Regions from separate parts of the Halobacillus sp. AWH4_228 genome, predicted to be linked through region 3. Evidence: riboswitches for the same ligand, from Rfam matches in the RefSeq annotation. Region 3 holds a riboswitch; each other region holds the start of a gene.
The links. A riboswitch is a leader RNA that binds a small molecule or an ion and turns the genes downstream of it on or off. The one in region 3 is predicted to bind S-adenosylmethionine.

Region 1: it holds a riboswitch for S-adenosylmethionine, as region 3 does, so the genes downstream of both, ACXADP_RS11550 (sulfite exporter TauE/SafE family protein) here and ACXADP_RS06180 (methionine ABC transporter ATP-binding protein) in region 3, are expected to answer to the same signal.
Region 2: it holds a riboswitch for S-adenosylmethionine, as region 3 does, so the genes downstream of both, ACXADP_RS04550 (acetyl-CoA C-acyltransferase) here and ACXADP_RS06180 (methionine ABC transporter ATP-binding protein) in region 3, are expected to answer to the same signal.

The regions. Positions count from the first base shown of each region.
Region 1 covers NZ_JBSWTE010000001.1:2,270,664-2,281,293, forward strand. The annotation lists gene ACXADP_RS11510 (assimilatory sulfite reductase (NADPH) flavoprotein subunit) at 1-1,497, opposite strand, end outside; gene ACXADP_RS11515 (uroporphyrinogen-III synthase) at 1,515-2,336, opposite strand; gene ACXADP_RS11520 (NAD(P)-dependent oxidoreductase) at 2,311-2,943, opposite strand; gene ACXADP_RS11525 (sirohydrochlorin chelatase) at 2,951-3,694, opposite strand; gene cobA (uroporphyrinogen-III C-methyltransferase) at 3,711-4,487, opposite strand; gene cysC (adenylyl-sulfate kinase) at 4,489-5,097, opposite strand; gene sat (sulfate adenylyltransferase) at 5,103-6,248, opposite strand; gene ACXADP_RS11545 (phosphoadenylyl-sulfate reductase) at 6,263-6,991, opposite strand; SAM riboswitch class I at 7,079-7,193, opposite strand; SAM riboswitch class I at 7,391-7,493, shown strand; gene ACXADP_RS11550 (sulfite exporter TauE/SafE family protein) at 7,591-8,499, shown strand; gene ACXADP_RS11555 (DAK2 domain-containing protein) at 8,704-10,368, opposite strand; gene ACXADP_RS11560 (Asp23/Gls24 family envelope stress response protein) at 10,400-10,630, opposite strand, start outside.
Region 2 covers NZ_JBSWTE010000001.1:917,576-928,205, reverse strand. The annotation lists gene ACXADP_RS04585 (DUF5819 family protein) at 1-585, opposite strand, end outside; gene ACXADP_RS04580 (hypothetical protein) at 665-1,009, opposite strand; gene ACXADP_RS04575 (helix-turn-helix domain-containing protein) at 1,251-2,504, shown strand; gene ACXADP_RS04570 (hypothetical protein) at 2,529-2,675, shown strand; gene ACXADP_RS04565 (zinc-ribbon domain-containing protein) at 2,854-3,627, opposite strand; gene ACXADP_RS04560 (TcaA NTF2-like domain-containing protein) at 3,653-5,041, opposite strand; gene ACXADP_RS04555 (lactonase family protein) at 5,234-6,277, opposite strand; SAM riboswitch class I at 6,680-6,784, shown strand; SAM riboswitch class I at 6,853-6,960, shown strand; gene ACXADP_RS04550 (acetyl-CoA C-acyltransferase) at 7,032-8,186, shown strand; gene ACXADP_RS04545 (acetoacetate--CoA ligase) at 8,207-10,150, shown strand; gene ACXADP_RS04540 (thiolase family protein) at 10,150-10,630, shown strand, end outside.
Region 3 covers NZ_JBSWTE010000001.1:1,249,521-1,260,150, forward strand. The annotation lists gene ACXADP_RS06135 (proline dehydrogenase family protein) at 1-789, shown strand, start outside; gene ACXADP_RS06140 (3-hydroxyacyl-CoA dehydrogenase/enoyl-CoA hydratase family protein) at 1,015-3,417, shown strand; gene ACXADP_RS06145 (acetyl-CoA C-acetyltransferase) at 3,448-4,623, shown strand; gene ACXADP_RS06150 (acyl-CoA dehydrogenase family protein) at 4,640-6,421, shown strand; gene ACXADP_RS06155 (arsenate reductase family protein) at 6,660-7,019, shown strand; gene gcvH (glycine cleavage system protein GcvH) at 7,104-7,487, shown strand; gene ACXADP_RS06165 (toprim domain-containing protein) at 7,616-7,963, shown strand; gene ACXADP_RS06170 (thioredoxin family protein) at 7,973-8,281, shown strand; gene ACXADP_RS06175 (TlpA family protein disulfide reductase) at 8,414-8,833, opposite strand; SAM riboswitch class I at 8,932-9,032, shown strand; SAM riboswitch class I at 9,197-9,310, shown strand; gene ACXADP_RS06180 (methionine ABC transporter ATP-binding protein) at 9,389-10,414, shown strand; gene ACXADP_RS06185 (methionine ABC transporter permease) at 10,407-10,630, shown strand, end outside.

The sequences.
Region 1 (10,630 bases), 1.0 Mb from region 3:
TTCGGTTTGATAAAGAAAATCCGTCGTGAAATGCTGTTCTCCGAAGAATAACCAGGTATTCCCTTCTAATCCCATTTCTTCTCTCTCTTCCAGAAATGACCGGTACGGGGCGATTCCAGTTCCAGCACCAATCATAATGACAGGAGCAGATCCATCTTCCGGCAGCTTGAAGTTGGAATTTTTCTGGACAAATACATCTACGTTTCCGCCAGGCTCCATCCGTTCTGCACACTGGCCTGAACATACACCAAGCCGGTTCCTTCCGTGGCTCTCATACCGAACCGTGCCAATAGTCAAGTGAACTTCGTCCGGGTTCGCTTTCCAGCTGCTCGCTATGGAGTACAGACGAGGCGGGATTTTGCGAAGTTGCTGCACCAGTTCTTCTGCTCCAAGGTTCCATGGACCGAAGTCTGTGAGAACATCGAGAAGATCTCGACCGTCCATATACGTTTGAAGCGCCTCTTTGGATGCAAGGATTTCCTGCAGTTTTTCATTACTGGTGAAGGTTCCCAGCTTTTCGAGCAGCGGTTTAGTAAGCACAGTGATCTCGAAATGGGACAAAAGGGCTTCCCTTAATGCACGGACCTCTCCGTCTTTATTAAGGGTAACGGAAAGCTCAGGATCCCACTGCATCAGAGTAATTAATTGATCGACCAGCTTCTCTTCATTAAGCGGGTAGATTCCAAGACTGTCCCCAGGCTCATATGCAAGATTGGAATCTTCCAGATCCAGTTCCAGATGCCGGGTCTCTTTATTGGAACCACGGCCGTTCAAATTGATATTTTCCAGCACTTCCGCCGAAAACGGATTTTTCTTCGTATACACCGGTCCGGATGATTGGGGATTGGGAGCGGCCTGCACCTTTTTACCTTCTTCAGCTGTTTCCAGAGAATTGATGACTTTATTGATCCAGTCCTCCGCCTCTTCATCATAATCGAGGTCGCAATCCATGCGTTCTACGATACGTTCTGCTCCAAGCTCTTCCAAACGTTTATCAAAGTCTTTACCTGTCTGACAGTAAAATTCGTACGAGCTGTCCCCAAGGGCAAGCACACTGTAGCGGACACCATCCAGTTTTGGTGCACGCCCGCTGTAAAGAAATTCATAAAAGGAGAGCGCATTATCCGGAGGATCGCCGTCTCCATGGGTACTGGTAATGATCAATAGATCTTCTTCCTTTTTTAAGGACTTCGGTTTGTACCGGTCCATATCTTCGACAGAAACCTGCAGTCCGTTTTCCTTCAACCTGCCGGAAAACTTTTCGGCAAGCTCCTGGCAGTTCCCTGTGTGCGATCCATATAAAAGGGTGACGTGTCTTGTTTCCACTGCCGGGACCCCTGCTTCTGTTTCCTGTGCTGCTCCACTTCCACGGTCTGCCCCTGCGGCCAGATAGCCGCTGAGCCAGATTTTCTGCTGCTCATTCAATGTTGGGAGCAGCTGGTTCAGTAACTCCGTCTGCTCTTTATTGAACGGACTGTTGATTACTTGTAACGACAATTCTGTCACCTCCATAGTCAAAAATGAGCGGCCGTGTGCGCGCCCTCCCGGTAATAACGCTCCAGCGCTACAATCATAGCGCCCATCTTCGCTTTTTCAGGCTGCAGGACATAGGAAATCCCCTGCTCTTCCAAAGCGGCTGCCGTTACCTTTCCGACAGCAGCAGCGAGAACATTTCGATTAAAGGCATCGACGACCGGCTGCTGCTCTTTCGAAAACAGCTGTTTTACCTGGGTTTTACTGGTGAAAACGACCGCATCAAGATTTTCCTTTGTAATTTCTCTTCGCAGCCTACCTAAAATATCGGGATCCGGAGGCAGGAATGAGTAGGGTTTTGATAAATAAACATCGTATCCCATTTCCTCAAGACGGTCTTTTAAGGCAGCATCATCCAGGTTATAGGCTTGTAAATACACACTTTTTCCTGCTTTTGCGGTATTATTCTCCATATAGGACAACAGCTTTGCCATTGTCCCGTCTTCAGCGATCCATTCATAAGCGAGGTTTTGTTCCTTCAACCAGTCAGCAGTTTTTTGACCGCGGATGAGCAGGATTTCATCAGATAATTTTTTTACAAATGAACGGCGGTGACCAATGCCTGCAGCAGCCTCTTCCAATGTCCGAGCCCCTATACCAGTCGTTAACAAAACATAATCAAAGGGCTTTTTTAAATAATGATGAACATCCCGACGGGCCGTTTCCTGATTATATTGCTGAGAGCCTTGGATGGGATAGCCGGCGGAGCGTCCATCCATATTACGAATCAGCCTGGCAATTTCATCCGCGCGCCGATCAGCTGCCACCCCTATCTTTTTACCGGCCAGACCTTTCACAGTCATCCGCCTCCTTCTCCTTATGTATTTCTTCCAGCAATAACTGCTGATTCACCTTGGATTGACAGGATTCTTTCAATCCCTCCTCCAGATAAAAACGCCTCCGGTCAGATGAAAAGCCGGCATGTCGAAGTTCATTCCTTAACGTGAACAAAAAATCGACATAACTCCCGTAATCCTCCGGAAACTGCTCTTCAAACCTCTGTTTAATTTCGGCTGACAACGAAGGGCTGGCCCCGTTTGTTGTGACAGAAACAGAGAGTCTTCCCCTCTTCATATGGGCAGGAAAATGAACATTCCCGCCTCCATTGTCTGCACGGTTGAGCAGCGGAACGTCTCCGGCCTCAGCCGCCGCTTGTTCATTCACCTCAGGCTGATCAGCAGCCGTAATGAGCAGAAAAGCACCGGACGCGTCCCCTTTGAAATAAGTCTTCTGCTTCCACTCAAATCCCCCCTTCTCCCATAACTGACGAAGGGCTTCTGTCAATTCCGGACTGATCACCGTCAGTTCCGGACCCTCTGACAAGAGAGATTTCAAACGCTTCTCTGCTACTCTGCCACCTCCGACAATAACGACCTTCTTTTTGTGTAAATCGATGGATAAAGGCTTCATTAACCGTTCACTCCGCTCTGGACATTCGGTTCAGCGCTTCCTTCACCCTGAATTGAAGTGAATGTTCCATCGCCGGGTGATCCTGCAGATGATGGGCGGCAGCAGCTGAATATCCTTGTTGGACAGCCTGATAGACTTCCTCTTGAATTTCTTCCATCAATACACCGGTAAACCAAAGGTATGGCACAACGATTGTATGTTCGTAATCCTCGATGGACCGGTGGAAAGCCTCTGGAAAACGCGGGGAAAGAGCCGCGAGGTAACAGACCTCCACGTGGGAATGATTGATTTCATCCTTCAGCAGCTGCGCAATTTTTTTGACGGCTTCTGGTGTATCCGGGTGACGGCTTCCTCTTCCCACCAAGAGGATATTCGTTCCTTTTTGAACCGGTACATCCGTTCCCTGCACACGTTCAGCGAGCGCTTTTATAATCGATGGCTGCACTCCCAGAGGTTCTCCATAGGAAAACGTCAGGCCGGAGTAAAGGCGGGAGATTTGATCAATCTCTTCAGGGATATCTTTATAATAGTGACCAGCACTCAAAAGCAGGACCGGCTGTACAACGATGCTGGATGCTCCCCTTTCCACAAGGCGCCGCACCCCTTCTGATATATCAGGTTCAGCGAGTTCCAGATAACAAATCTCATAAGGCAGATCATGCGCTTCCGCTGCACGGTGTAAAAAGTCCTCTGCCTGGGTGGTGGCTGCTTTTTTTCTGCTTCCGTGACTTACATACAGGACAGCTTCCATCCTCATCCTCCTCTTCCTAGCCTACAATCGTTTCCGCAGATACACGGGCGTCCTCACCGGCCGGGTCGAACCATTGGAGGTGGCTGCTCAGCTCCACCACTTCCCCCACAACGATCATGGCAGGGTTTTCGATAAAACGGCTCTTTTCTACAATCGTATCGATTGTTCCCTTCACCATTTTCTGGCTGTTCGTCGTTCCATTCTGGATAAGGGCCATCGGCGTATCTGGAGACCGCCCATATTTTTTCAGCCGATCACAAATCTCCGGAAGTCTTTTGACACCCATGTAGATGCACAGCGTATCCATACTTTTGACGACCCGCTCCCAGTACGCTTCTTCATCTGTTCCTTTCTTACTGACCCCGGATATGAAAGCGACCGACGAGCTGTATTCCCTGTGGGTGACCGGAATGCCGGCGTACGCAGGGGCAGCCGTCCCGGATGTAATTCCTGGAACGATCTCAAAAGGAATGGACCTTTTTGCAAGAGCTTCTGCTTCTTCCCCTCCGCGGCCGAACACAAATGGATCTCCTCCTTTAAGGCGTGTGACCACTTTCCCTTGAAGGGCGTATTTGACAAGAAGATGATTGATGGTTGACTGGGACAGTGCGTGATGATCGGGCCTTTTCCCACAGAAGACGAGCTCTGCCCCTGCTTTCGTTTCCTCAAGAAGATCCTGATTGATGAGCCTGTCATACAGAACAACTTCAGCCTTCTGGACAGCTTTAAGACCTTTCACGGTAATCAAATCAATGTCTCCAGGACCTGCACCTACGATATATACTTTGGTCACGTTATCCCTCCTTGTCGTTCAGCCACTTTTTATCAATAAGAAGTTGAAAAATCTGTTCCGCACAGGTTTGGATGGAATGCTGGTCAGACCGAACGACACATTCCGGATTCACCGGTGCCTCGTAAGGAGCATCCACCCCGGTAAAACCGGAGATTTCCCCAGCCCTTGCTTTTTTATACAGTCCTTTAGGATCCCGGCTTTCACATTCCTCCACAGGACAGTCGACAAAGACTTCCATGAATTCTTCCTCTTCCAAAAGGGATCGGACCCGGTCACGGTCCTCCCTGTATGGAGAAATAAAAGCCGTCAAAACGATGGAACCATTGTCTGTGAACAATTTGGATACTTCACCGATCCGACGGATGTTCTCTGTCCGGTCGGCTTCAGAAAAACCAAGATCCCGATTTAATCCATGACGAACGTTATCCCCGTCAAGCAGGTAGGTTTGGATGCCGTGCTCAAAAAGAAGGCGGTTCAAATGGTTGGCAATGCTGGATTTACCAGCCCCTGAGAGACCGGTGAACCAGAGCACACCACTGAAATGACCATTTTTACTCCGGTAATCCTTTTTTTGGACGGCAGCTTCATGCCATGTTAAATTCGTTGCCATTCCATTCACCCCTTTACATCCGCTGTCTGTTGTTTAAGCCCTTCAATCAGCACTTCCACGACCTCCGGACGGCTGAACGTTTTCGGTGGTTTCTTGCCGCTCCGAAGCAGCTCGCGCACTTTTGTTCCTGATAAAATTACGTGATGCTCCTTGCTGTGGGGGCAGGTTTTATGAGAAGCCATTGCTTCACAGGCTTTGCAGTAGAAGCTGTGCTCAAAAAAGACCGGGGTTATTTCCAGCTCTCCTTCTTCAAAGTGGCTGAAGATTTTTTGAGCGTCATATGTACCATAGTAATCGCCGACACCTGCATGATCCCTCCCGACTATGAAATGGGAGCAGCCGAAATTCTTCCGGACAATCGCATGGAAGATGGCTTCCCGAGGGCCTGCATAGCGCATGGCCGCATTAAAAACAGCCAGCGTCACCCGGTTTTCCGGATAATATTCATCCAAGAGTACCTCATAACTTCTCATGCGCACATCACTCGGGATATCGTCGCTTTTCGTTTCTCCTACGAGCGGATTCAGAAATAGTCCATCTACGCTTTCCAGGGCCGCTTTTTGGATATATTCATGAGCACGGTGAACAGGATTACGCGTTTGGAAACCGACAACCTTTTCCCATCCGGCCTGTTGGAATCGTTCTCTTGTCTCTTCGGGATCAAGGTAGTAATGGTCTGAATGCTCCCGCTCCGGACGATGGAATACTTCAATTCTGCCACCGACATAATAATCCGGGCGCTTGTAAAGTTTACTGACCCCCGGGTGAGCGTCTTCTGTCGTTAAGTAAACCTTTGCAGCTTCTTTCTGTTTATCCGGCTTGTAAATGTCTTCGATTTCGATCACACCGTAGATTGCCCCATCTTTCACAAGAGCCGCTTGACCATGTAACGAACGGGCCTGCTCTTCAGAAACAGGCAGTGTGATCGGGAGACTCCAGGGAGTGCCGTCTTTCAAACGAAGATTTTCAACGACGTGATCATAATCTTCCCTTGTTAAAAATCCTTGAAGCGGACTGTATGCCCCATTAGCGATTAAATCGATATCACTCAACGCCATCGCATCAAGCTCGATCCTTTGTTCCGGAAGCGTATCCGGCTGTGCTGTAAAACGATTGATTAACTGCCCGCCATGCGGTTGAATAATGGACATCATTCATCTCTCCTTTATTGTTTCGTATCTCCCGCTGTGTGGAGTCCACACTCGGTTTTATCAAATCCCTGCCATCTTCCTGAACGGCCGTCATCCAGCGCTTTCGCTGTGCAGGGGATGCAGCCGACACTTGGATAGCTTTGGTCATGTAATTCATTGTAATCCAAGCTATTTAGTCGGATATAAGTCCATACGTCTTCCCATGTCCAGTGAATTAAGGGGCATACCTTGATGGACTGGAAGCGTTCGTCCTTGTTGACGAAGTTCGTATGACTCCGGCTTGCAGATTGTTCTCTTCTTAATCCCGACATCCAGGCCGCCGCTCCTGTCAGGGCTTCTTCCAGCGGTTTGATTTTTCTGATGGCACAGCATTGGTCGGGATTCCTTTTCCAAAGGGCCGGACCATATTCCTCTGCCTGTTCTTCCACTGTCAATTCCGGCTTTTTCATATGGATGTTCAAATCCGGATACCTCTTTTTCACTTTGTCTATCAAATCATAGGTTTCCTGGAAATGAAGTCCAGTGTCCAGAAAAACGACGTCGGCATCCGGCTGTGCCTTTGCAATGAAGTCAAGCAGTACGATCGCTTCAGCACCGAAGCTGCACGCATAAACGAGCTGTTTTCCATAATGCCCGTAAGCCCATTGAATCACACTCTCTGCCCCTTTGTGTCCATCATCAATATCCATATAAAGTAAAGGATCCCCGGTGAATGTTCCATATGTCGGTGCACTCGTATTCATAAGCTCCTCCTTTCTTATCTTCAACAAAAAAACCTTTCTTCTGATGGTAAGAAGAAAGGAGAGTCATTATACATGATTCAACCGTTCTTCTTATCCTTCCAAGTGTTGATCACCTGCTGGAATTGGCACAGCTTCTGTTCATGACGACAGATCCGTTGCCGAGGCTTCCAAGGGCCAGTCCCTCCACCTCTCTCGATAAGAAAAATGTTTCCAGATTTTGTTCAAAAGATTTGATTCAAATATTAGACCCGATTTAAAGATATGTCAACATGCATTTTAAATATTACTAGTTTTCTGTTTATTTTATTGTAAACCATTGACAAATCGTCATCCATGTTTTAGCTTTGAATATATTATTCATGTACTTAGGAATTCCGCTTTCAGCGCGGGCTACATATATCCTTATAAAGAGCCGGGGGAGGAAACTGGTCTGATGATCCCGCAGCAACCTCACATTGGAAAAGGTGCTCATTCCAGCAGACGGTGGTCTGAAAGATAAGGAGAGGAAGCTTGACCTCTTCTGGATGAAGAGGTTTTTTTATGCCTCTTCATGGTTAAAACCAAGTAATCTTATGTGTTTAATCAAAAGGAGAGGTACGATGAAGAAATTACTTATATTTTCACTGGTTGGATTCTTTGCTCAATTGATGGATGGAGCCCTCGGAATGGGATTTGGTTTAAGCTCCTCCACCATCCTCCTCGCCTATGGAATGGCTCCGGCGGTGGCCTCCGCCTCTATTCATTTGTCCCAGATTGCTACAACGGCAGCTTCCGGGTTTTCCCATTATAAATTCGGCAACGTGGATAAGCGTCTCGTTTTGACTCTTGCTCTCCCCGGAGGGATCAGTGCCTTTGCCGGGGCTGCTCTGCTCAGCTGGATTCCAGGTGAGCTGATCCGTCCGTACATTTCCGTTTTTTTACTAGGGCTTGGCGTTTATGTGGTCATCCGCTTTTTACTGATGAATCGAGTGAAGCCCTTGCATACAGAAAAAAGACCATTTCGACGGCGCTTCTTGTTTCCCTTAGGTTTTCTGGGCGGTTTTCTTGATGCCGTGGGCGGCGGGGGTTGGGGGCCGGTAAATACACCTGTTCTCTTATCCAGCAAAGGAATCCTTCCCAGAAAAGTCATCGGCACCGTAGATACAAGTGAATTCATCGTTACTTTATCTGCTACGGCCGGCTTCCTGATCTTCCTTGGGTGGGAAGAGCTGAGCTGGATGCTTGTGCTCGCCTTTGTGATCGGTGGCGTTATTGCAGCCCCCCTCGCTGCCTGGCTTGTGAAAAAACTCCCCCCTCTCGTGCTTGGGGTAGCGGCGGGTGGATTTATCATCTTGACGAACAGCCGGACCCTGCTCACCTATGCCACATGGAGTGAACAGACCTTAGTTATCATCTACAGCCTGCTTCTTGCCGGATATGCTGCTGCCGTTATCTTCTCAGTTCGAAAATATATTCAACGGCACCGGCACCCGCAGACGGAAACACGGTTAAAAAAAGCGCAGTTCTAATGGAGAACTGCGCTTTCAGCTTATAGAATGACAAGCTTAGAAAACAAACCGCCAAGGCGTTTGTCTAATGGTTGATCAATATCCTCTGTGAAACCATTTCTTTCATCTCCGCTCCTGCATTCAGACCATAGACCATTACAAAAGGCTGCCGGGAAAAATCCCGACAGCCTGCGAACGCTGTTCTAAATCCAGAAGCGCTGCATTTTATTCGATAGAGAAGATATAGCTGTAAATCGGCTGGCCACCATGGTGGATTTCCACCTCTAAATCTTCAAAGGTTTCTTCCACATAAGCTTCCAGTTCAGCCACATCCTTATCGTCCACATCTTCCCCTGTAAGAATAGTAAGGATTTCATCTTCATCCTCATCAATCATCTGGTTCAGCAGTGTTTTCGCTGTTGTGAGGGCGTCTTTATCGGTAGCTGATATCTTCCCGTCGGAAATCCCCATAAAATGACCCTTTTCAATATCAAGTCCGTCAATCTGGGTGTCCCGGACGGCATAGGTAATCTGCCCCGTCTTCACTTCTGACATCAAACTGGTCATTTCTTCTTTGTTCGTATCGAGATCTGCTTCAGGATTGAAACCAAGCATAGCACTCATCCCTTGAGGAATGGTCTTCGTCGGGATGACAGCCACTTCCGCTTCCGCCATCTCTGCAGCCTGTTCTGCTGCCATCACGATGTTTTTGTTATTCGGAAGAATGAACACGCGTTCTGCATGCGCTTCTTTAATGGCCTCCGATAAGTCCTGGGTACTAGGATTCATCGTTTGACCACCCTGGATGATTACTGTGGCTCCGAGGCTTTCAAAAAGTTTCTTCATCCCCTCGCCCATACTGACGGTGACAATACCATATGGCGCTTTTTTCTCAGGCACGGCTTTTTCTTTCTTATTACCTACGAGGGACGTATGCTGCTCCCTCATGTTTTCAATCTTCATATTGATCAGGCTTCCATACTTCTGTCCAAGCGTCATAGCTTCACCCGGGTACTCGACATGGACGTGAACTTTGACCAGTTCTTCGTCAGACACGACGAGCAGGGAATCACCGAATTCACTCAGCTGATTACGGAAAGCTTCTTCATCATAAGGATTCTCAGCAAGCTTATCCTCTTCGAATTTCACCATGAACTCCGTACAATAGCCGTAATGGATATCTTCGGTATTCATGAAATCCTGGGCAAGTTTGTGGTGTTCGGCGTTTACCATTTCATTCATGGAAACCAATTCTTCAACATCCGGCATTTCCTCGCCTTTCAAGTTGGCCAGAAATCCTTCATAAATGGTAACGAGTCCCTGGCCGCCGCTGTCGACCACACCGACTTCCTTTAGAACCGGAAGAAGTTCTGGTGTCCGCTTCAAGGAAGCTTTGGCTGCTTTTACGACACCTTCCATGAAAGGAATGAAATCCACTTCTTTTTCAGCTATTTCCACAGATGCTTCCGCTGCTTCACGGGCAACAGTTAAGATCGTCCCTTCCACAGGTTTCATCACAGCTTTATAAGCTGTTTTCACACCACCCTGCAGGGCCTCAGAGAAATCCCGGGTCGTTAACACTTCTTTATTCTCAATGGCTTTTGCAAAGCCGCGGAAGACCTGGGAAAGAATTACTCCTGAATTTCCACGCGCACCCATAAGAAGACCTTTGGACAGAGAAGTGGAAACTGCTCCTGCATGGTCCTGGGAAACGTTTCTCACCTCGTCCGCTCCGGAGGTCATGGAAAGATTCATATTTGTTCCTGTATCCCCGTCAGGTACAGGAAATACATTCAGCGCATCGATCATCTGCGAATTCTGCTTTAAATAATGCGCTCCTTGTAAAATCATCTCGGCTAATGTTCTGCCGTCAAGCTTTTGTAACGTCACACTTACTTCCTCCTTTGACTGCAACTGCAACCTATTCGCTTGTCACATGGACTCCCTGGATGAAAATATTGACAGAGTCAACGGACAATCCGACTGTTTTGTTTAATGTGTATTTTACTTGGGATTGGACGTTATGAGCGACTTCCGATATCTTTGTACCGTAGCTCACAATAATATACATATCAATGTGGAGGCGATCTTCTTCCTGTCTGACAACGACACCCCGGGAAAAGTTCTCTTTACGGAGCATTTCAGCCAGCCC
Region 2 (10,630 bases), 330 kb from region 3:
CTGCTCATTATCCTTTTCAGAAAATGGAACAGCTTTTGTTTCCTGCATTATAATTTGTGTTTTTTCAATATCCTTCTCTGGATAGACACTTCTTACATAGGATTGAGCATATCGGTTCAGAGCTTCCTGGGCATATTCATCTTTTTTCTGAGTCCGTTCATTTTCAAGCAGATGATCATAGTCCTCTCGATCAAGGTTTTTCTCTTCAATTTTCTGTGATATTTTCAACGTCACCTCATCCGTTTGATACAGGGAAGTGAAGGCCCCTCTCTGGATTCGAACTAAACGGTTATACGGAGTAAAACGGTTGGCCTGATTTTTATCAATCATAAACGTTGTGAGATCAAGCCAGTCTGATGTACCTCCATCGGCAAACTGAGCCCGAACCATGAATTGGTTGTTGGTAGAAGCCGGGTTGGGAGCAAACAGCCTCCAATTTTGAGAAAATAAAGGTTCCATATAGGCATTGACGGCGAAGCTGTACTTTGCTTTAACGGGGTTGAAAGGAGTTAGATATAAGGCTGTTATAACTAAATGAAAAACAAACACGCAAAGGATTAAGCTGACTCCAATTTTCTTTATCATCGTGTCACCTCTTTAAAGGCAAATCTTCTGCCCTCTATAAAAAGGGCAGAGATTTGCGTTGGAATAACTCACCTAAGTATTATTGATCAAAGACGACTTTCACATCTTCATAATCGCTTTCTCCCTTAATTACATCGTTTCCACCAATCTGATTTTTCGCCCAGTCATACGCATCAGCACCAGCCTTGGCTGTCACGCCCGCTACAAAAGCTCCTCCTGCTACTGCTGCTCCTTTAAGAGCGTAAGCTCCAACCACTGCTGGAATAGCTTCCGGCTCGGCTCCATTTTCAGAAACCTGCTTCACTTCCAGAGTTGTTTGGGATTCGATATCATCTGTGCTAGCCAAAGCGGATGTGGCTGTCGTCCCTCCAACAAATAACCCTAATGCCATACAACCTGCCATCAATTGCTTCTTTACTTTCATTTGATATTCCTCCTTTAATGATCGTACAAAGCATAAGCCAACCAGATACAGTACAGGTACCTCCTTTGTGGTATCCCCCCCTTCAAAATTGCTTTTCTTCTCTTACACTTATTTCCTAGATAAATGGTATCATGGTAACCATGAAAGATGTATTTCGCATGTTATGAAAGAAAAGGGCTGTTTTTCTCGATTTTTTCATCCTATTGCGCAATATAAGAGAAGGAAGTGTTGAAGAGTGGATATGGGAAGAGTATTAAAATACTTTAGATTGAAAGAAGGCATGAGTCAGGAAGAAGTCTCAGAATCTATTGTTTCCCCCTCCTACTTATCAAGAATTGAAAACAACAAAACCACTGTAGAACCGGAAACCCTTATGCTGCTCTTGGAAAGGGTGGGGGTGAATTACGAAGAAATACAAGCAAATGAAGAAAAATTAAAAAAGCTCCTCCGTCACTGGGAAGAGCCCTTACTGAACAACGATAAGCAGGCGTCCGAAAAGATTTACCAGGAGCTGAAGTCTTTCATAACCCCCGTGACTAACACCAACCTTCAAGCTGAATATCATATAAAAAGGGTAAGGGCCTGCATCATCCTTCAAGCATTTGATGATATTAATGATTCCATTTTATTTATCAATGACATCCACGATACTCTCACATCCCGCAACCGCTTCTTTTACTACAAACACCTTGGAAACTACTATTGGGTGAAGAATCAACCCATGATCGCAAAAGAACATTTTGAGAAAGCTTTGTCCGAGTATTCCTCGGTGGATTTAAACGAATTGGAACAAGCGGATCTATATTTCCTTTACGCCCTGACCTTATATGTGTCTCAAAATGAGACCTTAAGCTTTTCTTATGCTCAATCCGCTTTACTCCTGTTTCAAAACAACTACAAATCCAGACAGTGTTTAAAGATACACATCCACCTTGGTATTTGCTACAGCCGATTGGGAGATGTCCCCTCTTCCCTCTCCAACTTTGAGAAAGCGGAAAGCCTCGCACGAGAAATTGGAGATCAAGATCATTTAGGAATCATTTATCATAATATCGCCACGATGCATTTAAGAAAGAGGGAAAGGCAAATTTCTCTTGGCCAGTTAGAAAATGCTCTTTACTACAAGAAAAAAACAAGCACCAGTTATATGAAATCCCTTGTGCTGCTGGTCCTCATTTACTATCAGGAGAACGAAAAAGATACCTGCATGAAGTACTTGAACGAACATCTGGACGTGGCAAAGCAGCTTCCTGAAGACAATATCCACACAAAAGAGTACTGGTTCTTCCATTCTTTTTTCTTTCAATCCGAAAAAGAGTGGGAAATCTATGTCAAAAAAACGTTCCTGCCTTCTCTAAAAAAAGAACAAAAAAATCAGGAAATACAAAGGTATTCCCGATTTTTGGGAGAATACTATGAAGGGAAAGGAGGGTATAAAAAAGCAGCTGAGTACTATAAATTAGCGCTCGACAGCAATCCAGTCGCTGTCTACTAACTACTTCAACAGGGAGGGGAAATCATGAAGAAACTATTGTTGATCTTTAGTTTGGTCCTTGTGTTCATGGCCGGTCCAGCTTCAACCATGACGGCGGATTCTGTTGAAATTGGAAAACCTGGAGTGTCTGAAACCACCCCGAATGGTGATGAACTTCCGTTGAGTAATTAAATGAAGATTTTTCTGCTGTTCCTTACATAAAGCTTTGTGGCCATTTCAAACACCCCCCATATTCCTTTGAATATGGGAGGGTGTTCACTCTTCAAAACAATCTTAAACAGGATCTCCAAGTGAATAACTGAGCTCTTCTTCAGCTCTTCTTCTATTTAATCATGATTTTTTTCTTCATTTACCATCCATACGGCACACCCATTTCCCCTATCATCCGGTCAATCATACTCATCATCACGATCAAAAAGAAAACCGCCATCGCCACATTCGTCATCACAACGCCGTAAAACACATCCAAGCCTTTAGCTTCCCCACCCGAATAAATCGAGAATAAAAGGGCCGTACTTGCCGTTACGTATAACGCAATACTGACAAAAAAGAAAAACGTCCCAACCGTATTCATCGATAGCAGCATAAACAGATTGGCGGCAAGAAGTCCGGTCACAGGAAGGATGACGAGCGACCCGTATTTTGCCAGAACGCTCATATAAGTGATCTCCACCCGCATCCATTTGCCTACACCAAGGTTGACCGCGATAAACACCGCTAAAAAGAGCAGTTGATATAAAAAGGGCTGCAGAACGAGCACACCAAAGAATACATCCGGTACGGACTCCCCGAAGGCCCACAGGCCGCGCGCCGCGTTTCTCGCCGCTAAGTACGAAAAGAACGGCATGAGAAAAGCGAGCAGCAGCAGAGCAATCAGACCATTCGTCCGCTGCAAACCATCCACCCGCTGACTGGCCCGAAACGGTTCCTGCAGCGCTTGAAGGGCAAAACGGTAAAACTGACGGCCTGTTTGTTTAGCCGTTTCTGTATAATCCTTCTGCGGAGGCAATGTGGCCGCTTCGACCGTCGATGCCGATGCATGCTCCGCAAGAACAGAGGCCCCGCATTTTCCGCAGAATTTACTGTCTTCATTCAATGGATTTCCGCATGTCGCACAATGCATAACATCCCATCCCCTTCATTAGAAATTATCCATCCGAACGATTGGTTTCATTGATCGCTACCTCTTCAATTTTCCAGCTGTCGCCCTCTTTCACGACGGTGTAATCCTTCGTCCGCTCGTAATGCGTTTTCTCTCCTTTTGAGTCGGTAAAGATGAACGCTTCATCTGTCGTCACCACATAGCCATCTACTCCATAGGCCGTGGATTTCACAATGTTATTCTCCGTGAACGCATAGGTGAAGCCTTTGCCGGAGATCCCGTCCAAATAGTCCTTAAACTCAGCGGACGCCTGACTGCCATCCTCGAGGAAAGGAGCAATCATCGAGAAGTCCTCCGCATTCAACGCTTCTTCATAGACCTCCCGGAAATCGAGCACGTGATCCTCGGCTGCTTCGGAGTCATCCGATTCCGGTACGTATTCAAAGACCGATTCCTCCGGTTCCTCCAGTTCTTCCTCTTCAAAATAAAAGCTCAATTCACCCCAGTAATCGCCATCCTCCGTACGGACCTGTCCGGACTTGATCACCTCTTTCTTATCGTTTGTCCACTCCGCATGAAGGACCAGCTTGTTTCCGTCCGGCACAGGACCGATGACTCCAAGCTCATCCAGCGACTTCTTCGTACTCTTTCCGTTGACAAAAAGAATCGCTTCCGGCTGGTTGGTATCGACATCATACGTAGTCCCTGCAAAATATAGTTCCATATAATAATCCGATTCCTCCGCCAGCACCTGGTATTCCCACGTTTCTTTGAAACTTCCATATACGTTCGATGCCTCCCCCTTCACCTTATACAGACCAGGGTAGGCTTTGACCGTGACTTCGTCCTCGCCAGCATTCTCCACGGTGATTTTTTCTTTGCCGACTGTAAAGGAAGCCTCGTCCATGTTCGTTAAGAATCTGATCTCAGTCGGAACCGCTTCAATTTCATACGTCTTGTACATCCCAGGGATTACGGCTGTCTTTTTGACAGACAAAATCGGGCTGCCGTATTCATCGCGGATGATGGTATCGAACCGCTGTTGTCCGCTGACGGCATCCAGCATCTGCTCACGGATGGTCTCCCAGTCGTTTTCCTTCAAATACTGCAGGTATTCCTTCTCATTCAGCCATGCTTTTTCATCCAGGGACAACTCGCTTACAAAAGCCGCCGCATCATTATCTGTGACCGCACGATCCATCGCCCGAATCTTCGTCGTCGGGTCAAGCATCGATGACAAAATCAAATGAGCAGTCAGCAGCACAACAAAAACCGCCCCTATCGAGATCAGCGTGATTTTCTTTTTCCGCGGCATCGGTGGTCTTGGCGCTTTTGCTTCCGACCGGGTCAGCGGAGCATCCTTGGGTGCACCACATTCGGTACAGAAAGTTTCTTCCCCGCCCATCTCATGATCGCAGTGTTTACATACTTCCATCCAGCGACCTCCCTCGCCCTTGAAGGTGTTTCCCCGCCTGCTATGTACCTTCCTCCCTTCACCTGATTTAGTTCCATATAATGGGGAGTAATTAACTATACTCAAACGGCCGGGGGTGTATGACTGTCCCTTTTTCCATAAAAAAGAAGAGGACATCCCTCCATGGGACGCCCTCTTTTCCTATTCCTCTATTTACTTTGTAAACTTCACGCAGACCGGCTCGGGCACGAATACATCAGATTGAACAAGCGTCAGCCTGCCGGTTGATTTGTCCCGCTCGAACAACGTCATCGTGTTGGACTTCTGATTCGTCGCAATCAGGAACTCCTCGGAAGGATCCATCACGAAATCACGCGGCCAGTTCCCTTCTGTTGAGGTCCACTCTACAAAAGTAAGTTTCCCTGTATCCTGATCGACTTCGTAAACGGCGATGGAATTATGCCCGCGGTTGCCGGCATAAACAAACTGTCCATCTGAAGAAATATGAATGGCACTGCCATCATTGGTTTCATCAAAGTCCTTAGGGATTGCGGCAATGGCCTGCTGCTCGGTGAAGCTGCCGTCCTTTTCATCATAATGAAGGACAAGCACTTCTGAGCTGAGCTCCGTCATCACGTAGGCATACTTTTTGTTCGGGTGGAAAGTAATGTGACGCGGACCGGAACCCGGTTTCGTGTTGAACACCTGCACCTGGCTCAACTCGCCATTGTCTACGGCGTAAGTGATGACACGGTCGCTGCCAAGGTCAATCGCAATGACGTATGTCTCATCAGGGGTGAAACCTGCATAGTGCATGTGGGGTTTTTCCTGACGCTCATGAGGACCGGTCCCTTCATGCTCCACGATAGAAACTGCAGGATTCAACGATCCATCTTCATTCGTCAGGTAGGAGACCACTTCTTTTGTATGATAGTTAGCCGTGACAACATTGTTGTTCAAATGATCCACACTCACGTGGCACGGTGGAGATCCTGCAGCTGTCTGAGCGTTCAATTTTGTGAGTTCTCCCGTTTCTGCATTGATAGAAAAGGACGTGACACCGCCGTTTTCCCCGTCTTTGGAAACTGCATAAAGATTCTTTTGATCGTCACTCACGGTGACGTACGTAGGGTTCTGCAATTCTGCAGCCAGCTGAACATTTTTCAGTTCCTTAGCGTCTGTATCCAGGGTGAACTGATAGACGCCTTTACTTTCCTGTTTGGTGTACGTACCGATGTAACCAACATATTCCGGCATAGTAAAACTCCTTTATTGAATAGTATCAGTAATTACCATACCCATTATCTCATAAAGACAAAAGAGGCTGAATCATTATCCATTTATGAATATCGAAAGTTATTAAAATCTCTGCTCATAGATCTAAAAGCAGCTCTACCTGTAAGGTATCATCTAATCAGTGAAACGTTAGGTATCCGCAGGAACCATCGGAGAATGGCTGATGGATGAATTGATAGGTGCCTTCATTTTTCTCGTGAAATCCCCTTAGAATTGAAAGAATCGGCAAACCCAGCTGTCAAAGACATTCGCACGTTTACCACCAGTCACAGAATACAATTAATTTTCTCACTTTTCTATAAAATGCATTGACACCTTTCCTTCATACTGCTAACATGGCACTTAACCAAATAAAGGAAGAACATCTTATCCAGAGAGGTGGAGGGACTGGCCCTGTGAAACCCGGCAACCGCTATATTGATAGCAAGGTGCCAAATCCTACTGAGTGAATGCTCAGGAAGATAAGAGATGCCCACAATCTCTAACCTCTCTATCTTTGATAGAGAGGTTTTATATGTTTCCAATTGAATACCTATTTCTTATCCAGAGAGGCAGAGGGACTGGCCCGTTGACGCCCGGCAACCATCAAGCAACAGCTTGAAAAGGTGCTAATTCCTGCAGGAGATGATCCTGGAAGATAAGAAGAGCCGAGAGCCCTCTTCTTATTTTTGTGAAGAGGGCTCTTACTATTATAAAAACAGGAGTTGTTCCATAAATGACGACAGTACTTCTAGACGGCATCCGCACCCCCTTCGGTAAGTGGAAAGGGGCCTTGAAAAAGAAATCCGCAGCAGAACTTGGGTCTCATGCGCTGAGCGCTCTATTAGAGAGAAATCCGGACGCGAAACAAGCCGATGGTGTCCTGCTCGCCCAGGTGATTCAGGCCGGGGGCGGCCAAAATCCTGCGAGACAGGCCGCTTATCAAGCGGGGGTGGATATCGCTACACCCGCCATCACACTGAACAATGTTTGTTTGGGAGGTATCGCTACAATTACCGACGCCTCCCGCAGGCTCCGATTGAATGAAGGAGAGCTGTACATCGTCGGTGGATTCGACTCGATGACGAACGCTCCTCACACCGCTCCTGTCCGGGCTTCTAACGGACTTGGTCACAGCCTGCTGAAGGACACCTTACTGAACGACGGGTTGTGGTGCGCCTTGAGTGATGTGTCGATGGGAGCTCTCACCGATGAGAAGAACCGCTCCTTCGACATCAGCCGGGAGGAACAGGATGAATACGCCGCCCTTTCCCAGCAGCGGGCAGCGGACGCTCAGAAAAATGGTTGGCTGGAGCCGGAAATCGCTCCTTTTACTGAACGACTCGCAGAAGATGAAGGCATCCGTAAAGGGACGACAGCCGAAAAATTATCAAATCTCTCTCCCGCCTTTTCACGCGAAGGCACGATCACCGCAGGCAATGCCTCTCAAATGACGGATGGCGCGAGCGTTGGGATCGTTACCACGAAGGAAAAGGCGGAAGCCCTCGGCCAACAGCCGCTGGCGGAAATCATCGACTGGTCAGAGATTGCCGGACCGGATCCGAGTTTACAAACGAAGCCATCACAGGCCATTCAGAAGCTGTTAGACAAACACCAGTTGACCACGGACGATATCGATTTGTTTGAAATCAATGAAGCCTTTGCCAGTGTCGTGATTGCCAGCTGCCGGGAGCTCGGAATTGATTATGACCGCGTCAATGTGAACGGCGGCGCGATCGCTCTCGGCCACCCGTTAGGCGGGACAGGATTCCGGCTCGTTCTGACGCTTGCCCATGAACTGAAACGACGCGGCGGAGGGAAAGGCATCGCTTCCCTTTGCGGCGGTGGCGGCCAGGGGATGGCCCTGTTGATCGACGTTCCCCATTCATAATTCGAAAGGAGACAATTCCCATGAATACACCCATTACCGCTCAGCGTTCCCCTTACCTGTGGGAACCATCAAACGAACGCATCGAACAGTCGCACATCAAAGCTTTTGCTGACTATACCAATCAGGCGCTCTTCCCTTATGATCGGTTCCACCGCTGGTCCGTTTCCCACCTTTCCGATTTTTGGTCAGCCGTATGGGATTACGCAGGGATCATTGGAGAAAAGGGAGACCGTGTGTTTGTTCCCGGTCCTTCGATGCCGGATAGTGCATGGTTTCCGGACGCCCGCTTGAATTTCGCTGAAAACCTGCTGCGCGGGTCGCTTGACCGGATCGCGGCCTATGAAGCGAATGAGGCAGGCCTCACCCGAAGCATCACGCTGCAGGAACTGAAACAATCCGTTGCCAAAGCCCAGGAAGGGTTCAAACAATTGGGTGTTCAGGAAGGTGACTGTGTCGCCGGCATCACGACGAACGATATCCAGGGACTCGTCGCTCTGCTTGCCACGACATCACTAGGCGCCACCTGGACATCCTGCTCCCCGGACTTCGGAACAAAAGGAATTGTCGACCGCATTGGTCAGGTAAAACCGAAAGTATTAATCGCGGCACTCTCCTATCAATATAAGCAGAAGCCCTTCGATATCGAAGATAAAATTAAACAGACAACCGAGCATCTGGAAGGACTATCCGCGGTCGTCACGTTCGGAGGAGAAACGTCGATCGAAGGCATTTCCACTCTATCCTGGGACGAGCTTTGCCGCAATGAAGCCGAAGAGCCAGTGTTTCAACCCGTTCCCTTTAACCATCCCCTGTATATTTTATATACATCCGGAACGACGGGGCTTCCGAAAGCGATCGTCCATTCTGTCGGAGGCACCCTCCTGCAGCATGTAAAAGAACACCAGCTCCACTGTGATGTCCAGCAGGATGATGTGTTGTTCTGGTACACCAACACCGCCTGGATGATGTATCCGTGGCTCGTTTCCGGACTCGCCAGTGAAGCCGCCATCCTGTTGTATGACGGCTCTCCCGTAAGAAAGGAATCCCTCACCCATTTGTGGGACATTGCGGATGAAGCCGGCATTACCCATTTCGGCACAAGCCCGAAGTATTTAGACACATTGATGAAAGCAGGCGTCGATTTGAAAAGCAGTCATTCGCTTCACTCCTTGAAAAGTGTGCAGTCGTGCGGGGCTCCCCTGGCACCCGAGCAGTACACCTGGATCTATCAAACCATCAAAGAGGATTTGTTCCTCGCTTCCATTTCCGGGGGCACCGAAATCATCGGCTGTTTCGTAATGGGCTCTCCGGTCCACCCTCTGAAGCAGGGCGAAATCGCCTGCAAAGCGTTGGGGATGGCGGTGGACGTCTTGGATGAGCGCGGCGCATCGGTCTACGAAGAAAAAGGCGACCTTGTGTGTACGAAACCATTCCCAAGTATGCCGCTCACCTTCTTCGGTGAAGGCGGCGACGAACGCTACAGGAAGAGCTACTTCTCCAAGCGCCCGGGGATTTGGACACACGGGGACTTAGCTGAACAAACCATCGATCAGTCCTTCATCATTTATGGACGGGCGGATACGACCTTGAATCCCGGCGGCGTCCGGATCGGAACAGCAGAAATCTACGGGGTCGTGGATCATATCAAGGACATTCAAGACAGCGTCGTATTCGGATCCCCGAAGGATCATGATGAAGAAATCGTTCTCTGTATCGTGACCGAGCAGCTGACGGAAGACTTGGCGAAAGACATCCGCGGGCAGATCCGGAAGAAGGCTTCTCCACGCCACGTTCCGAGGCGGATTTATCAAGTGGAGGAAATCCCCCACACTATCAATGGAAAAAGAGTCGAAGGAGCAGCGAAAACAGCCGCTTTGGGAGAAGAAGTGAAGAATGAAGCTTCTCTGCGCAACCCATCCAGTCTGCAGGCGTTCCGCCAGCTCTCAGAAAGGACGTTCATGTAATGACCACCGCCATCCAAGGGGCGATCACCGGCATCGGTGAATTGAAGCCCGTCCGTTATTCAGAAGGAAAAACCACCTTAAGCTTGATCGCAGAATCCGTCCGCCTCGCCGTCCAGGATGCCGGCCTTTCCAAGGATGACATCGACGGCCTCCTCGTCGGACCTCAAGTCGGGGAGACGCCGCAGCATGTGCCGGCGACGGTTTCCGAATACTTAGGCATCGATCCCACGATGTCCAACACCGTCGATCTCGGCGGAGCGACAGGGCCGGGGATGATCTGGAGAGCAGCCGCAGCCATCCAGGCAGGCATGTGTAAAACCGTCGTCTGTGTTTTGGCAAACAAAAATGAAAAAGGGGAAACACTACGCTCTCCCAACCGCAATCCGATCCGCGAATTTGATGTACCTTTTGGGGCTTCCGGAGCGAATACCTCCTATGCCCTGCTAAAACGTCAGCACATGGAAGAATACGGATCCACTC
Region 3 (10,630 bases):
GTGAGAACCATCCGGCTTTTGAATGACCAGGGTATGGCAGTCACGATTGACCACCTTGGAGAGTTCATTGACAGTGAGGTAGAAGCCAGAGAAGCAGCGGAAGGATGTATCGCCGCGATTGAAGCCATAGCAGAACATCATCTCGATTCACAACTTTCCCTTAAACTGACGTCCATGGGGCTGGATATTTCCGAATCGCTTGTGATGGAGAACATGAGGAAGATCCTTGATGCGGCAGAAAAAAATGATGTGTTTGTGACCATTGATATGGAAGATTACGAACGCTGCGGCAGAACCCTGGAGATTTTCAAGCAGTTGAGGGAGGAATATGATCATATCGGAACCGTCCTCCAGTCGTATTTGTACCGGACGGTTGAAGATATAGAATCGCTTGATGAGTATTCCCCGAACCTGAGACTTGTGAAAGGAGCCTATAAGGAATCTGCCAAAGTGGCCTTCCCGGATAAGAAAGACGTGGATGACAACTTAAAGAAAATTATCCGGATCCACTTGATGAACGGCCATTATACAGCAGTAGCTACACATGATGATGAAATGATCGAGTATACAAAGAAATTGGTGGAGAGTGAAGGCCTATCAAAAGATCAGTTTGAATTTCAAATGCTGTACGGGATTCGAGTGGAACGTCAGAAAGAATTGGTGGAGGAAGGGTATAAAATGCGTGTGTACGTACCTTATGGGAATGATTGGTATGGATACTTCATGCGTCGTCTCGCAGAACGGCCGGCAAACGTCGCTTTCGTGCTAAAAGGAGTATTTGGAAGATGAGGAAGGGCTGTCCCGCACGGTCTTTCCTTTTTTTAATCAAAACCGGCCGGACGCTCATACACTAACATAACGAAATGGACTTGGAAGAATTTTTAAGATTTATGGAGAAAAGGATTGCGAAATGTCTGAATATATTTTATATTAGACGTAGATACCGGTTCAGCACTATATTTTTTTGACCGTAAAATGAATGAGTATTCATTCAAAGAGATAGGGGGAGAAATGATGAAACAAAAAATTAAACGGGCTGCAGTTTTAGGCTCAGGGGTGATGGGGGCCGGCATTGCTGCCCACCTGGCCAACACAGGAATCCCTGTGCTGATGATGGACATTGCACCCCGGGAATTATCCGAGCAGGAAAAGAGTAAAGGGTTGACGGTTGAACACCCAGCGGTGCGGAATCGTATAGCCGTTGAGAATAAGAAAGCTCTCCTAAAGCAGAAGCCGTCTCCACTGACAAGTAAAAAAAATCTTGATTTGATTGAAACGGGCAACTTTACCGACGATATGAGCCGTCTGGGCGAGGTCGACTGGATTATAGAAGTCGTCGTCGAAAACCTGGATATCAAAAAGAAAGTGCTTGCCCAGGTGGATCAATACCGTAAGCCCGGTTCGATCGTTAGCTCCAATACATCCGGCATCTCCATTGAGGCCATGTCCGCCGACTGCAGCGATGATTTTAAGAAGCATTTTCTCGGAACGCATTTCTTCAACCCGCCGCGATACTTGAAGCTTCTGGAAGTGATTCCGACGGCTGCGACAGATCCGGAAGTCCTCTCGTTTATGAAAACATTTGGAGAGGATGTGCTTGGTAAAGGTGTGGTGGAAGCCAAGGATACACCGAACTTTATTGCCAACCGTATCGGTACGTACGGCCTCCTCATCACCGTGCAGAAGATGCTTGAAAAAGGATACTCCGTCGGTGAGGTGGATTCTGTAACCGGCCCGTTGATCGGCCGTCCGAAAAGCGCAACCTTCCGTACGCTTGATGTTGTAGGCCTGGATACCTTTATCCATGTCGCCAACAATGTCTATGAACAGGTGGAAGGAGACGAGAAGAAAGCTTTTGAAGTTCCAGGTTTTATGACGGCGATGCTTGAAAAAGGATGGCTCGGATCGAAAAGCGGTCAAGGGTTCTTCCTGAAAAATAAAACAGCAGAAGGCAGTGAGATTCTTCAGTTGAATCCTGAAACGCTTGATTATGAGCCGCGTGGAAAATTAAAAACAAAAGCAACAGAGGCGGCCAAACAAGAGAAAGGGCTGCACCGCAAGCTCAAAACCCTCGTTCAGGCAGAAGGAGATCGTGCCGGTGACTTGATCTGGTCCATCATCAAACCGGTGCTGCTGTATTCAGGAGAATTGGCAGGAGAAATCGCTGATGATATTTCTGCTATTGACGATGCCATGAAGTGGGGGTTCGGCTGGGAAGCAGGTCCATTCGAGATATGGGACGCTGTTGGTGTTGAATCTTCCGTTGAACGGATGAAGGCCGAAGGGGAAACGGTTCCTTCATGGGTGGAGCAGCTGGTCGATCATAAGAATCCATCCTTTTATAAACACGAAAATGGAAAAGTTTACTACTACCACAATGGGGAGTACAAAGAGAAGGTCTTTAATAAAAAACAAATCAATCTGAAGCGTCTGAAAGAGAAAAGAGATGTGATTAAGAAAAATGCAGGTGCGAGCCTCATTGACTTAGGTGATGGAGTGGCTGCTCTCGAATTTCATTCCCGAAGTAATGCGATAGGGCTGGATATTGTACAGATGATGAACTTCGCTGTGGATTATGTAGATGAGAATGACTGGCACGGTCTCGTCGTCGGCAATCAGGCCAAGAACTTCTGTGTGGGTGCCAACCTCGGCATGATGCTGATGGAAGCTCAGGATTACAACTTCTTTGAAATTGAAATGGTCGTAAAGAACTTCCAGGACAGCATGATGAAATTGAAGTATTCCGATAAGCCGGTTGTTGCAGCACCATTCGGAATGACGCTTGGCGGAGGAGCGGAGGTCTGCCTTCCGTCTGCTGCGATTCAAGCTTCTCCAGAGACGTACATGGGTCTTGTCGAAACAGGAGTCGGGCTGATCCCCGGCGGTGGTGGAAACAAGGAGCTGTATATCAAACACCTGCGGAATATCCCTGAGGGTGTGGAGGTTGACCTTCAAAAGGCGGCCGTCAGTGTCTTTGAAAAGATTGCGATGGCGAAAGTATCTACTTCTGGAGAAGAAGCTCTTGAAAACGGATTTTTGGATCAAAGAGATGCAGTAAGTACAAACGGAGATCATCTGCTGCATGATGCCAAGCAGAAGGTTCTTGGTCTGGCCGGTTCCGGATACAAAGCACCAAAGCGGACGAAGGTCCCCGTCACAGGAGAACAAGGGCTGGCTACAATGATTCTTGGAGCGAAGTCTCTCGTTTTAAGCGGATACGCAAGTGAGCATGACATGAAAATTGCTGAAAAGCTGGCCTTTGTACTGGCTGGCGGACGACTGAAACAAGGGACACTCGTCGATGAGCAGTATTTGCTGGACTTGGAGAGAGAGGCATTCCTCAGCCTGATTGGTGAGCCGAAATCGCAGGCTCGTATGCAGCACATGCTTATGAAAGGAAAGCCGCTCCGTAACTAAAAGGAGAGGACATAGAGGAGGGGACATACATTGAAAGAAGCAGTGATTGTAGCGGGAGCAAGAACACCGGTGGGACGCGCTAAAAAAGGCGCACTCGCTCATACAAGACCGGATGATCTGGCCGCTTTAACGATAAAAGAAACTTTAAAAAGAGCCGGAGGTTATGAAGGGAATATTGATGATGTCATTATCGGATGCGCCATGCCTGAAGCTGAGCAGGGAATGAACATGGCCCGCAATATTTCCGGGCTGGCAGGGCTGCATCATAAAGTTCCTGCGATTACGATAAACCGATACTGTTCTTCAGGTCTTCAGAGTATCGCCTACGCCGCTGAAAAAATCATGCTTGGACACAGTGACACCGCACTTGCGGGAGGAGCCGAATCGATGAGCCTGATCCCTATGGGTGGACACGTGATCAAGCCGAATATTGAATTGGTGGAGCAGGCCCCTGAGTATTACATGTCCATGGGTCATACAGCTGAAGAGGTTGCCGGGCGCTTCGGGATCTCGCGAGAAGACCAGGATGCTTTTGCTGTTCAGAGTCATGAACGTGCGGCACGTGCGATTCAGGAAGGGAAATTCGAGGACGAAATCGTACCGGTGGAAGTGACAAATCGAGAACTTGGTGCTGATCACAAAGTGAAGGAAACGAAAACGATGTTTACAGTCGATGAAGGAGTGCGTCCCGGCACAAGACAGGAAATACTTGCAAAGCTGAAGCCGGCATTTTCTACCAGAGGTTCCGTGACAGCAGGAAACTCTTCACAGATGAGCGACGGCGCTGCATCCGTTCTGGTGATGGATCATGAGAAAGCGAAGTCAGAGGGGCTCCAGCCACTCGTGAAATTCCGATCTTTTGCTGTCGCAGGTGTAGAACCAGAAATTATGGGGGTCGGCCCCATTGAAGCGGTGCCTAAAGCATTGAAAATAGCAGGGTTGTCCATTCAGGATATTGGTCTATTTGAACTGAATGAAGCGTTTGCTTCTCAGTCGCTGCGCGTCATACGTGAGCTGGGTCTTGATCCTGAGAAAGTCAATGTCAATGGAGGAGCGATTGCCCTTGGCCATCCGCTGGGCTGTACAGGGACGAAATTGACGCTGAGTCTTATCCATGAAATGAAGAGAAGAAACGAGCAATTTGGTGTCGTAACGATGTGTATCGGCGGCGGTATGGGTGCTGCCGGGGTATTTGAATTAATCTAATGGGGAGGCTCAACCAATGAGTGAATTAAAAGAGATGATTAAAGGTGGCGGATTTATTGTCGAGGATGTAACGGCCGATCAGGTCATTACCCCGGAGGACTTTACAGATGAACATTTGATGATTGCCAAGACGGCTGAAGACTTTGTTCTTGGTGAAGTTGTTCCAAAGATTGAGAATCTGGAAAACCATGAGTTTGAACATTCTGTCGCTCTTTTGAAGAAAGCGGGCGATCTTGGACTGCTCGGTGCCGATGTACCTGAAGAATATGGCGGTCTCCAGCTGGATAAAATCAGTTCATCCTTAATTACGGAGAAGTTCTCCCGTGCCGGCGGGTTTTCCGTCACTCATGGTGCGCACGTGGGGATCGGGTCTCTTCCTATTGTGTTCTTCGGGAATCATGATCAGAAAAATAAATACCTCCCTGTACTCGCTACAGGTGAAAAGATTGCCGCTTATGCCCTGACAGAGCCGGGATCAGGGTCTGATGCACTTGGAGCTAAAACGACAGCGAAGCTTAATGAATCGGGCACCCACTACATTTTGAACGGGGAAAAACAGTGGATTACCAACTCCGCCTTTGCTGATGTATTTGTTGTGTATGCCAAGATTGATGGAGACAAATTCACAGCATTTATTGTAGAGAGAGAGTATCCAGGTGTATCTACCGGTCCGGAAGAGAAGAAAATGGGAATTAAGAGTTCTTCCACCCGTACATTGATTCTTGAAGATGCAGAAGTTCCGGTGGAAAACGTCCTTGGGGACATCGGAAAAGGCCATGTTATTGCCTTTAACATACTGAATGTTGGTCGCTACAAGCTGGCCATCGGTGGTGTTGGCGGAGCGAAACGGGCGATTGAACTGTCTGTGAAATACGCCAAAGAAAGAAAACAGTTTAAAACTCCGATTGCACAGTTCCCATTGATCCAGGAGAAAATTGGTTCGGTTGCCGCAAACACGTATGCCAATGAAAGTTCCGTTTACCGGACCGTCGGGCTGTTTGAACAGAGCATGGGCAAACTTACTGATGAAGAGCTGAAAGACGGGGCAGCTGTTGCGAAGGTTATTGCTGAATATGCGATTGAATGCTCCTTGAATAAAGTGTTCGGTACCGAACTGCTCGACTTTGCTTCCGATGAAGCCGTACAAATCCACGGGGGTTATGGTTTCATGGCGGAGTACGAAGTTGAAAGGATGTACCGCGATTCCCGGATCAACCGTATTTTTGAAGGAACGAATGAAATCAACCGGATGATCGTCCCGGGTACACTGCTTAAGAAAGCGATGAAAGGGGAACTTCCTCTCCTCCAAAAAGCTCAGACACTCCAGGAGGAAATCATGATGATGATGCCGGAAGAACCTGGTTTGGAGCCATTGGAGCAGGAGAAGTATTTAGTTAAAAATGCCAAGAAAATCGGACTTCTTGCCGCCGGCCTTGCCGCTCAGAAGTACGGAGAAAAGCTCGATAAAGAACAGGAAGTGCTCGTCAATATCGCTGATATGGTCGGTGAAATCTATAACATGGAATCAGCCCTGCTTCGTACGGAGAAAGCCATCCATCGTTCTGGTGAAGAAAAGAATAAGCAGAAGCTCCTCTACACGCAGGTGTATGTACAGGAAGCCTTTAACAGAATCGAGGCCCATGCGAAAGAAACGTTGATTGCGTCTGAAACCGGCGACTCCCTGCGTATGATGCTTGGTGCTCTTCGTAAACTGACACGTCATACACCGACGAACGTCATTCCGAAGAAGCGGGAAATTGCCCAGGGATTAATTGAGTCCGAAAGATATTACGTATAAATCAGTGACCAGCCCGCACTTGAAAGTGCGGGCTTTTGGCATGTAGAGAGGAAGGGATCCTCTCCTCACAGGGACATTCAATTTTCCCGGGAAAAAGTGTTTTTGGAGGCATTTGAATAAAGAGAAGGAAGGATGTAAAAGAATGAAAAAGGAATTGGAGGGAAAAGTAATTTTCAATGAAAAGATTGTCTCCATTGTGATAAAATAAGACGTAACAAGTTGGAAGGAGGAGGAGCATATGCCTGTTACCTTCTACTGGTACCCAAACTGCGGTACTTGTAAAAAAGCGAAAAAATGGCTGGATGATGAAGGGGTTCCTTACGAATCTGTACATATTGTTGAACATCCCCCTTCACAGGAAGAGTTGAAGGACCTCACGGCCAGGAGTGAACGACCGGTTAAGAAATTTTTCAACACCAGTGGGAAGAAGTATCGGGAGTTAAACCTGAAGGAAAAGCTGAAAGATGCAGATGAAGAAGAAATGCTGCGCCTGCTCGCTTCAGACGGGATGCTCATCAAACGGCCCATCGTCACTGATGGAACAAATGTCACTGTTGGTTTCAAAGCCGATGAATTTGAAAACGTCTGGGGCCGATGAGCAGAACATTGGAAATAAAAGCAGAAGGCTTTTATGTTTATAACTGTCATTAAACAAAAACAAGAACTGTGGAGGTAATCGAATATGAGCTTACCAAAAGATCTACGTTATTCTCAGGAACACGAATGGGTGAAAGAAGAAGGAGAAAAAGTCAGAGTCGGAATCACGGATTTTGCTCAATCTGAACTTGGCGACATCGTTTTTGTTGAGCTTCCTGAAGTGGGAGAAGAACTAAAAACAGACGAGCCTTTCGGAAGTGTGGAATCTGTAAAAACCGTTTCCGAATTATATGCACCGATCAGCGGTAAAGTTGTAGAAGTGAATGAAGATTTGGAAGACAGCCCTGAGTTTGTGAATGAGTCTCCTTATGATAAAGCCTGGATGGTTGTTGTTGAACCAAGCGATTCTTCAGAAGTTGAGCAGCTGATGTCTTCTGAAGAATATGAAGCGATGATTGATGAAGATTAATCAAAACAAGTAAGCCCGTTGTACAGGCAGGACTGATGATTCCTTGTCTGACATGATCGTGCTTGATCTTAATCATGTTCAGACCATGCCATATGGCATGGTCTGTTTCTATATAGTAGGTGATGAAGATGGATGGAGAACGGATTTTGATTGTTGAAGGGATTACAGATAAGAAGAAATTGAACAAAGTACTGGATGAGAAAATCGAAATCATCTGTACCCATGGGACGCTCGGTATTGAGCGAATGGAAGAAATGATCTTTGAACATAACCTGGATGAACGATCGGTCTATATCCTTGTGGATGAAGATGATTCCGGTTTTAAACTACGGAAGATGCTGACAGAGGAACTTCCGCACGCAGAGCATATTTATATTGATAAAGCCTTTAGAGAAGTGGCGGCTACTCCCGAGCCGGAACTCGCCCGTGCCCTGTTAAGCCGTCATTTCAGCGTGAAGTCGATGTATTTAATTTAGGAGGAAGCTTTGCAGAATTTAATACAAAATGAGGCAGCCTGGGTGCTGTCCTCGGATGAAAAAACGATGACATTTATTCACAGCCCTTTTTGCGGGACGTGCCACCTTGCCCGCAAGATGCTGATAACGTTGGAAGAGATGTATAAAAAAACACTATTCTCGGAAATGAACGCCTCTCTGCATCCTGCATTGATGGAACAATATCGAGTGGAAAGTGTTCCATGCCTCTTGATTACCCATAAAGGAGAAGTTCTTGAAAAGGTCTATGCTTTTCAATCCGTCCCACACATGTATGAAAAGATCATTCCCTATCTATAACCCGCCTTTATTCCCCGGGAAATGACAAGATAAAAACGGTAAAAAACCCGTCCTGCATAAACAGGGCGGGTTTTATTCATCGGCCGTATGACCAGTGATAAGCGGGTGGGAGGCCTTCCGCTGTTTTGATGATTAAACAATTTCCCCCAGGGACTGGACGATATCGAGAAAGGAAGCTTTATCACCGAACGATTCGTGGACCCTGCCTTCCTGATCTATGATAATAGTGGAAGGGACGCCCTTGCAGCCGAACGTATCGTATAAGCTTCGCCCATCATCAATCAAGGTAGGCTGGTTAAGAAATTTTTCAGCATATTCCTTTCCGGCATCAGGGCTGCGTTCACGACCGGGAACGTTAATCGTAACCAGCTCCACTTTTTCTTTGTCCATCGTTTCAAAGAGCTGCTCTTTTTTAGGTAAGTCTCTCCCACAGTCAGGACACCAGGATGCCCAGAAAGTCAGGACGATCACCTTTCCGAAATGGTCGCTCAGACGATAGGTGGAGGGCTGATTTATATAAGAAAGCTCAAATTGAGGAGCACGTTCCTTCATGATTTCATCTCCTTACTGTAAAAATATACCTGATTATTATCTTTGACGTCCGTATAGACTCCATGCTAACATAACATATAATTTCACAGCGACATCATAACTTATCCAGAGTGGTGGAGGGACTGGCCCTTTGAAACCCGGCAACCGGCAAAAGCACGGTGCTAAATCCTGCGGAGCGTAAAGCTTTGATAGATGAGATCCACTAAAGTCTCTTCTATTTTAGGAGAGACTTTTTTGCATATCCAGATGTTCTTCTTTTCTGAAAAGTAGCTCATTTATGTTGACACGCTGGTGGCAGAGTGCTAAAATCCACTTTGTAGTTATGAAATGAATTAAAGCAGTAATAATTTAATAAGCTAAAATCTCTTATCCAGAGTGGCGGAGGGACTGGCCCTACGATGCCCGGCAACCAGCAGGTGTAACCGACCTGTCAAGGTGCCAAATCCTGCAGAGCATAACAGCTCTGACAGATGAGAGAACAGAAGATACATTGTTATTGAAACGCCATTCTGTTCTCGAACAGAATGGCGTTTTTTGAATGGGAGGGAACACATCATGATTACAATTAAGGATCTTTCTAAAGTTTTTCAAACGAAGGATCGGGAAGTGAAAGCTGTTGATGGCTTAAGCCTTACAATAAATAAAGGGGAAATCTACGGTGTCATTGGTTATAGTGGAGCGGGTAAAAGTACTTTTATCCGGCTGTTGAACCGACTGGAGGATCCAACAGAGGGCAGCATCCACGTCGGTGATCAGGATTTAACGGGCCTCAGTAAGAATAAACTGCGTATCGCCCGCCAGGATATCGGAATGATTTTTCAGCACTTCAACCTGCTTTGGTCCAGAACGGTTTATGATAACATCGCTTTTCCGTTGGAAATTGCCGGTGTACCAAAGGAAGAACGGAGCAAAAGAGTGAACGAACTGATCGATCTGGTCGGTTTATCCGGCAGAGGAAACTCCTACCCATCCCAGTTGAGTGGTGGACAGAAACAGCGTGTAGGAATTGCCAGGGCGCTGGCCAACAACCCGAAAGTCCTCCTTTGTGATGAAGCGACATCCGCTCTGGATCCGGAAACGACAGACTCCATATTGGATCTTCTTGTAGACATCAATGAAAAACTCGGACTGACCATAGTTTTGATTACTCACGAAATGCATGTCATTCGTAAGATCTGTCATCAGGTGGCAGTCATGGAGCAGGGGAAAATCGTTGAAAAGGGAGATGTTCTGGACGTATTTCTTCATCCAGATCAGCCAGTGACGAAGAAATTCGTCGATCAGGTGATGGGTGATCAGGAAAAAGAGCACTCTCTGAAATTGATCAAAGATAAGTACCAGTCCGGAAAAATTGTCCGGCTGCATTTTGTAGGAGAGAGTACCAACCAAGCGCTGATCAGTGAGGTCTCCAGGAAGTTCGTCCTGGATGTGAATATTCTTCACGGGAAGATCACGCAGACGCAAAAAGGAGCTTACGGAACGATGTTTGTTCAGTTTGAAGGAGACGATGAGGAAGCAGCCCGGGCAATCGAATATATACGCTCGACTTCTGTGGAAGTGGAGGTGAACCCGGATGCTTAATGGATTACTGCCAAACGTACGCATGGAAGACATGATTACAGCAACAAATGAAACGTTGTATATGACTCTGATTTCCGTAGCCGGCACATTTATCCTCGGGATTCTGCTCGGCCTGCTGCTTTATTTATCTGGTCCGGGAGGGCTCTGGCAGAACAAAGTGGTCAATGCAGTGACAGCTTCTGTCGTAAACATTTTCCGTGCCATTCCTTTTATTAT